3 regions of the Tepidamorphus sp. 3E244 genome follow, and region 1 is predicted to be linked to each of the others. Evidence: predicted binding sites of a transcription regulator. Region 1 holds the regulator's gene; each other region holds the start of a gene.

The links. The regulator LexA, encoded in region 1, represses DNA repair genes until DNA is damaged. The targets are predictions, from matches to a motif close to TGTTCNNNNTGTGTTCNG.
Region 2: a site for LexA is predicted at 794-811, ahead of ACKTEK_RS13125 (helicase-related protein). Genes of this name have one in related genera too.
Region 3: a site for LexA is predicted at 744-761, ahead of ACKTEK_RS00170 (ImuA family protein). Genes of this name have one in related genera too.

The regions. Positions count from the first base shown of each region.
Region 1 covers NZ_JBJXCY010000001.1:1,400,062-1,402,311, reverse strand. The annotation lists gene glp (gephyrin-like molybdotransferase Glp) at 1-355, shown strand, start outside; gene lexA (transcriptional repressor LexA) at 526-1,239, shown strand; gene ACKTEK_RS06585 (ComEC/Rec2 family competence protein) at 1,233-2,250, opposite strand, start outside.
Region 2 covers NZ_JBJXCY010000002.1:915,691-917,940, forward strand. The annotation lists gene ACKTEK_RS13120 (class I SAM-dependent methyltransferase) at 1-76, opposite strand, end outside; gene ACKTEK_RS13125 (helicase-related protein) at 1,046-2,250, shown strand, end outside.
Region 3 covers NZ_JBJXCY010000001.1:37,402-39,651, reverse strand. The annotation lists gene ACKTEK_RS00175 (ANTAR domain-containing response regulator) at 1-590, opposite strand, end outside; gene ACKTEK_RS00170 (ImuA family protein) at 773-1,552, shown strand; gene ACKTEK_RS00165 (Y-family DNA polymerase) at 1,443-2,250, shown strand, end outside.

The DNA of each region.
Region 1 (2,250 bases):
CGGCGAGCAGTCCTTCATCGGCCTCCCAGGCAACCCGGTGTCGGCCATCGTCTGCGCGCGACTGTTTCTCGTGCCGCTGGCGCGTGCGCTGCTCGGGGTGCAGCAGGCCGAAGAACCCGACCATGCCGTACTGGGCCGCGAGATGCCGGAGAACGACCACCGGCAGGACTATGTCCGGGCGCGGCTTGCCATAGAGAACGGCCTCCACGTGGCGCATCCCTTCTCGCGGCAGGACAGCTCCATGCTGGCGACACTGGGGCGCACGGACGTGCTGGTCGTGCGGCCGCCCCATGCCCCGAAAGCGGACGCGGGTGAGCCGTGCCGCTACGTCTCGCTGCTTCCGTCCATCGATTGACGCGGCTGACGCGGCGGAACCCCACCCCGAACATTTACCGAACATTTACGGTTGTAGAACAAGTTCGGAACATGTAGACAATGTTCCTGATTTGTACATGCCGATTCTTCGCATTGGCGCCTACAGGCAGTCACGCGAATGACCCGGACAGACAGCGAGCGGACCTGGCCATGCTGACACGCAAGCAACGTGAACTCCTTTTGTTCATTCACGAGCGGTTGAAAGAATCCGGCGTTCCGCCTTCGTTCGACGAGATGAAGGAAGCGCTGGACCTGCGGTCCAAGTCCGGCATCCACCGGCTGATCACGGCGCTGGAAGAGCGCGGCTTCATTCGCCGCCTGCCGCACCGCGCCCGTGCGCTGGAAATCGTCAAGCTGCCGGATGCCATGTCCCCTGCCATGCCCGCTTCGCGCGGTCGTGGATTCTCGCCAAATGTGGTGGAAGGCGGGCTTGGCAAGCGGCAGCCGCCGCGTGAGGATTCCCACAGTGACAGCGGCAGTGATTCCGTTGCGATCCCGGTGATGGGGCGCATCGCGGCCGGTACGCCCATCGAGGCGATCCAGACCCACTCGCACACCATCTCGGTCCCGGCAGACATGCTCACCACCGGCGAACATTTCGCGCTGGAAGTGCGTGGCGACTCCATGATCGAGGCCGGCATTCTCGATGGCGATACGGTCCTGATCCGCAAGTCCGATACCGCCGATACGGGCGAGATCGTCGTTGCGCTGGTCGATGACGAGGAAGCGACCCTCAAGCGCCTGCGGCGCAAGGGTGCGTCCATCGCGCTGGAAGCCGCCAACCCGAACTACGAGACGCGCATCTTCGGTCCGGACCGGGTGCGAATCCAGGGCCGGCTGGCGGGCCTGTTCCGCCGCTACTGAGCGCCCTGCTCTGCGTCCGGACTGTCTGGCCCGGGTTGCGCACGATGCCAGATCCGGTGACGGCGCGCGTCGTTCGCGCCCGTCACTTCGAAAGCCAGAGCGCTTGCGTTGCTGGCAGAATCGACGCGGATGCCGAGCGCGCCGCGGTCCTCCAGCATGTCGGTGGTGACCGCAAGACGTGCCGCGCAACTTGCCGGCCTCTGCGTGTAAGCTGACAGGACGACGATATCCGCCCCATCGCAGGCATCGAGAGCGGTCTGCTCCTTCGCTTGCAGCGACACGGTGACCGGCTGTCCCCGCGCTGTTGCCGCGGTCACGCGGCACGCGGTTGCGTCGCAACGCGCAACAGCCGCCAGCCCCTCCTCCAACGGTCTCGGATCGCCGCTGCGCCGCAGCCATGTCTCGATGACGAACCCCGCCTTGCGTTTCGCCGCGAAAACCAGTTCTCCGTTGCCGGTCTGGATGGCGGCAAGGTCTCCGTCCCGGTCGATGAGAATGTCCGGCGGGCGCGAGGCTTGCGCCGCCCCGATCGCCAGCACCATGCCGACCGCGGCCCCGGCATAGCGCCATGCCCCGCGCCAGATGACGAGCCACATAAGGGCGAGCGCTGTCAGCCAGAGCGACAGCGCAGGGAAAGCAGCAACCGGCATCTCGGCATGGGACAGGCTTGCAACCCAGCTTGCGACCGCGACGACGGCATCGACGCCCGCCCCCATCAACTTCAGCGGCAAAACTTCCAGCCCCAGCGGCATGGCGAGGCCTGAAATCACCGCGGACGGCATGACCCAGAAGCTTACGATCGGCATGGCGAGCACGTTGCCGAGAAGGCCATAAGGCGCGAACCGGTTGAAGTGGTAGGCGGCGAACGGCGCGGTTGACAGGCCACCGACAAGCGCGGTGATGACGAGTGCGGTCAGGAAGAAGCGCAGCCCCGCGAACCGCCGCGTGGCGAAGACCTCTTCGTCCTTTTGCAGCCGTCGCCTGCGCGTCGTCTCGTAGATGCTGACCAGT
Region 2 (2,250 bases), on a different contig from region 1:
CGGCGATGCGTGGATCGGGCTTTCGCAATTGCGCGTAACCCACGCCGATCGTGTCGTAGAGGTTGTTCACCGCCATCTCTCCAGTCCCGCTGAGACACAGGAACATACCCGCAACAGCGCGCGGGTCAGTGATTCGTCCACGCCCTGTTCCACCTTTCCACCCGTGTCTTGCGGGACCGGGTCAGAGCCACCGTTTCAACCGTTAACGTGACCAGTCGAATTGTCCACTTTTGACTCAGGGTCGATTCAACATCTGGGGCCTGTGCGCCGCGCTGAACAAGATGTGGAGGGGAACGAAACTGGAATCAGATCGGAGTCAGCGATTCGGGCCCGTTTCGTTCCCACGTTGTTCGACTCCGTTAATTCACCCCGCAAGCTGTGCTGTTGCGGAACACATCGAGCGCCAGTCAGGCGCCCGATCCGGTGCCGCGTTAACACCGTGACGCGGCCAGCCTCGCCCGGCCAACTCGATGTCGCGAGGCCGCAAACGCCGTCCACCACGTCCGGGAGTCGTGTCCGCGACCGCGACGGCGACCCCGGTGACATCTCTCGATGGTCCATTTGGCAAGACGGTCGAGCGCGCGTTCGTCCCGCCGCGACACGCGAACAAGTCCGCAACACGCGGCAGGTCGGTGATTCGTGCACGGCTTGTTCCGCCTTCAACCCGGAACCTTGCCGCGCAATCTCCTGCTACGCGGGGCAAAGGTTAACGCCGGGCGTGCCAGCGCGTCGTCGGCGCCGGCACCGGGATCAATATCTGGGCGGTCTGGAACCCGCGGGACAACATGTGGAGGGGAACGAAACCGGAAATTTCGTGTGATCGCTGATTCGGGCACGGTTCGTTCCCGCGCTGTTCGAATTCCTTAATGACGCCGGCTTTGTGTTTCGCTTCGGTACAATTCGAGCCTCGAAAACCCGCAAGTCTCCCGCGAGCGCATGGCCGCCTTAACGCCTTGGGCCTGTACCTTGGCGCCCGCGCGACTTAAATGTTGAGGACCGGCACAGGCCGGTGCCCCGCTCCCCCAAGCCTGATCGCGCCAGCCCCGTGTCCACCCCAAGCTTCCATGATCGCAACGCGCTGCCGCGCAATCTGCGCGCGCGCGGCGTGACGGCGGTGCTGGGCCCGACCAACACCGGCAAGACGCATTACGCCATCGAGCGCCTGCTCGCCCACCAGACGGGCATGATCGCGCTGCCGCTGCGCCTGCTGGCGCGCGAGGTCTATGGCCGGATCGTCGAGAAGGTCGGCGAGGACAAGGTCGCGCTCATCACCGGCGAGGAAAAGATCCGCCCGATGAACCCGCGCTACTGGGTGGCGACCGTCGAGGCGATGCCGCTGGACGTGGACGTGGCATTTCTCGCCATCGACGAAGTACAACTGGCCGCCGACCTGGAACGCGGCCACGTCTTCACCGACCGCATCCTCAACCGGCGCGGCGCGCACGAAACGCTGCTGCTGGGCGCGCAGACCATGCGCCCGATCCTCGAACAACTGATCCCCGGCCTGCACGTCACGACGCGCCCGCGCCTGTCCGAGCTAGTCTATACCGGCGCACGCAAGATGACGCGGCTGCCGCCGCGTAGCGCAATCGTCGCGTTCTCCGCTGAAGACGTTTACGCCATCGCCGAGCTGATCCGCCGCCAGCGCGGCGGCGCGGCGGTGGTTCTCGGCGCGCTCTCCCCGCGCACCCGCAATGCCCAGGTGGAGCTGTACCAGTCGGGCGAGGTGGACTTCCTCATTGCGACCGATGCCATCGGCATGGGGCTCAACCTCGATGTCGACCATGTCGCCTTCGCCGGCTCCCGCAAGTATGACGGGTTCCAGTTCCGCCATCTGAACCTAGCCGAGATGGGGCAGATCGCAGGCCGCGCCGGCCGCCACACCAAGGATGGCACCTTCGGGGTGACGGGCCGCGTCGGCGACCTCGATCCCGAAACGGTCGAAAAGCTCGAAGCCCACGTCTTCCCGCCCGTTCAGGTGCTGCAGTGGCGCAATCCTGATCTCGACTTGAAATCTTTGGAGCGCCTTTCCGCCTCGCTTGCGCAAGTACCGCAGGAAACCGGGCTGACCCGCGCGCCGGGCGGCGACGATATCCGCGTGCTGGAAACCGCCGGCCGCGACCCCGACATTCGCCGTATGGCCGAGCAGCCCGGTGGCACGTCGCGGCTTTGGGATGCCGCCCGCCTGCCCGATTATCGCAAGATCGCGCCGGCCCATCACAGCGACATGGTGCTGACTCTCTACCGCTT
Region 3 (2,250 bases), 1.4 Mb from region 1:
GCCATGGGCGTGTTGCGCGTCATCGACAGCTTCTGCAAATGGGCAAAGGCGTCGGCCTCGTTCAGGTCGCGCGAGGCCATGACGATCTGCTTGGCGCGGTCAATGAGCTTGCGCTCGGTCAGCGCGCGCACGGCATCTTCGCGCTCGGCTTCCAGCGCGCTGATGCGCTTGTGCAGGCTGATCGCGCCGACCACCCCGGCATGGACGCGGTCAGCATTGACGCCGAGCGGCTGGCAGAAGGTCGCGCCCGCCGAGACCGCCCTGGCGATGACGTCCGGGTCGCCGCTTTCGGTCACCACGAGGATCGGCTTGTCGGCGGCACCGGCCAGCTTTCCGATGGCCTCTATGTCCTTGCCGTTCATGGAGTTGGTGTAGAGCACCAGCAGGTCGATCGCGGTTGCCTGCTTTGCCGCATTGGCGCTGCCCAGCATCAGGATCGCCTCGTCGACGCTGGCGACCGTCTGCGCCACGGCATAGCCGCGGTCGGACATGATGGATGCGAAGAGCCGGGCGCGGTCGCCCTGCGCGTCGATCAGCAGCGCGCGGTATTCCGCGCCGGGCTTGAGGCGGACATTGCCCTGGTCACGCATGGGTCGCGTCTTTCCAAGTGCTAGAACGGGTCGGCCCAAACCTGCACCAAGCGAACCGGTGCGGCAAGCGTGGGGAGTTGGAGACTCTCTCTACAGCTTCGCGCAATCGACCCAAGACACCCGATTGACTCTTGGCCGGACTCACAGTCTGATTAGAACAAAACAGGAACATATATGAATCGATGCAGGACACGCTCGCAACATTGCGGCGCAGGATGGAGGCCGTGCAGGCCCGCCCGCGCGCCCGCGGCGCCATCGCCTTCGGCGAGGAGGAGATGGACCGCGGGCTGAACGGCGCGTTCCGGCGCGGGGCGCTGCACGAATGCGCGGTGGGCGAGGAGGCCGAAGGCGCGGTGCTGAGCGGGTTTGCCGCCGGGCTTGCGCACCGGATCTCGCCGGGACCGGGGCGGATCGTGTGGATACGCCAGACGATCAGCGAGCTGGAAACCGGCGCGCTCTACCCGCCGGGGCTGGTGGCGCTGGGGCTCGACCCGGACCGGGTGCTGGCGGTGCGCACGCGGCGCGCGGAAGACGCCCTGCGCGCAGGGTTGGAGGCGGCGCGCTGTTCGGCACTGCCGGTCGTCTTCATCGAGACGTGGCGCTCGCCGGGGCCGCTCACACTGACGGTGAGCCGGCGGCTTGGACTGGCGGCGGAGCGGTCCGGCGTCACCGTCATCGTGCTGCGGGTGGGCGGCGAGATGCGCCCGAGCGCGGCCTTCACGCGCTGGCAGGTGCGCGCCGCGCCTTCGCGCGCGCTGGGAGCCAATGCGCCGGGCCTGCCGGCCTTCGAACTGACCTTGTTGCGTAACCGTGCCGGGGCGAGCGGACAGCGCTGGTGCGTGGAGTGGGATCATGACAAACGCCAATTCCGGACCCTCCCGCCGCTACCTGGCCGTGTGGTTCCCCTTCCTGCCGAGGGACCGGCACGCATGGCAGGCGCGCCGCTGCAACAGACCGGTTGAGACGCCGCTGTGCTTCACCACCAAGGAGCGCGGGGCGCTGCGGATTTCAGCCGTCGATCCGGCTGCCGCCGACCTCGGTATCGCGGCGGGGATGAAGCTTGCGGACGCGCGCGCGCAGCTTCCCCGGCTTGCGGCAATCGACCATGACACGGCCGCCGACCAGGGCTGGCTGGAGCGCCTCGGCACCTCCTGCGACCGCTACACGCCGATGGCCTCGATTGCCGGGACTGATGGGCTGATCCTCGACATCAGCGGCTGCGCACACCTGTTCGGCGGGGAGGAGGCGCTGCGGGCGAACCTGCTGGCGTGGCTGTCGCGCCATGCCGCCCACGTGCGCACCCACATTGCAGGCACACCCCATGCCGCCGACGCGCAGGCCCGCTTCGGCGCGCCGGGCATCACCCCTTCGGGCGGCGAGGCGCAGGCCGCATCCCCGCTGCCGGTCGAAGCGCTTTGCTGCGAGGCGGAAGCGGTGACGGCTCTGCGCCGCGCGGGACTGAAGACGCTGGGCGACCTTGCCTGCCGCCCGCGGTCAGTCCTTGCCGCGCGCTTCGGGAAGGAGGCGGTGTCGCGGCTTGCGCGCATCCTCGGCGAGGAGGATATCGGCATCACGCCGCGCCGCCCCCTGCCCCCGCTGAGCCTTGAGCGGCGGCTTGCCGAACCCATCGCGGACGTGGACACGGTCCTCGATATCATCG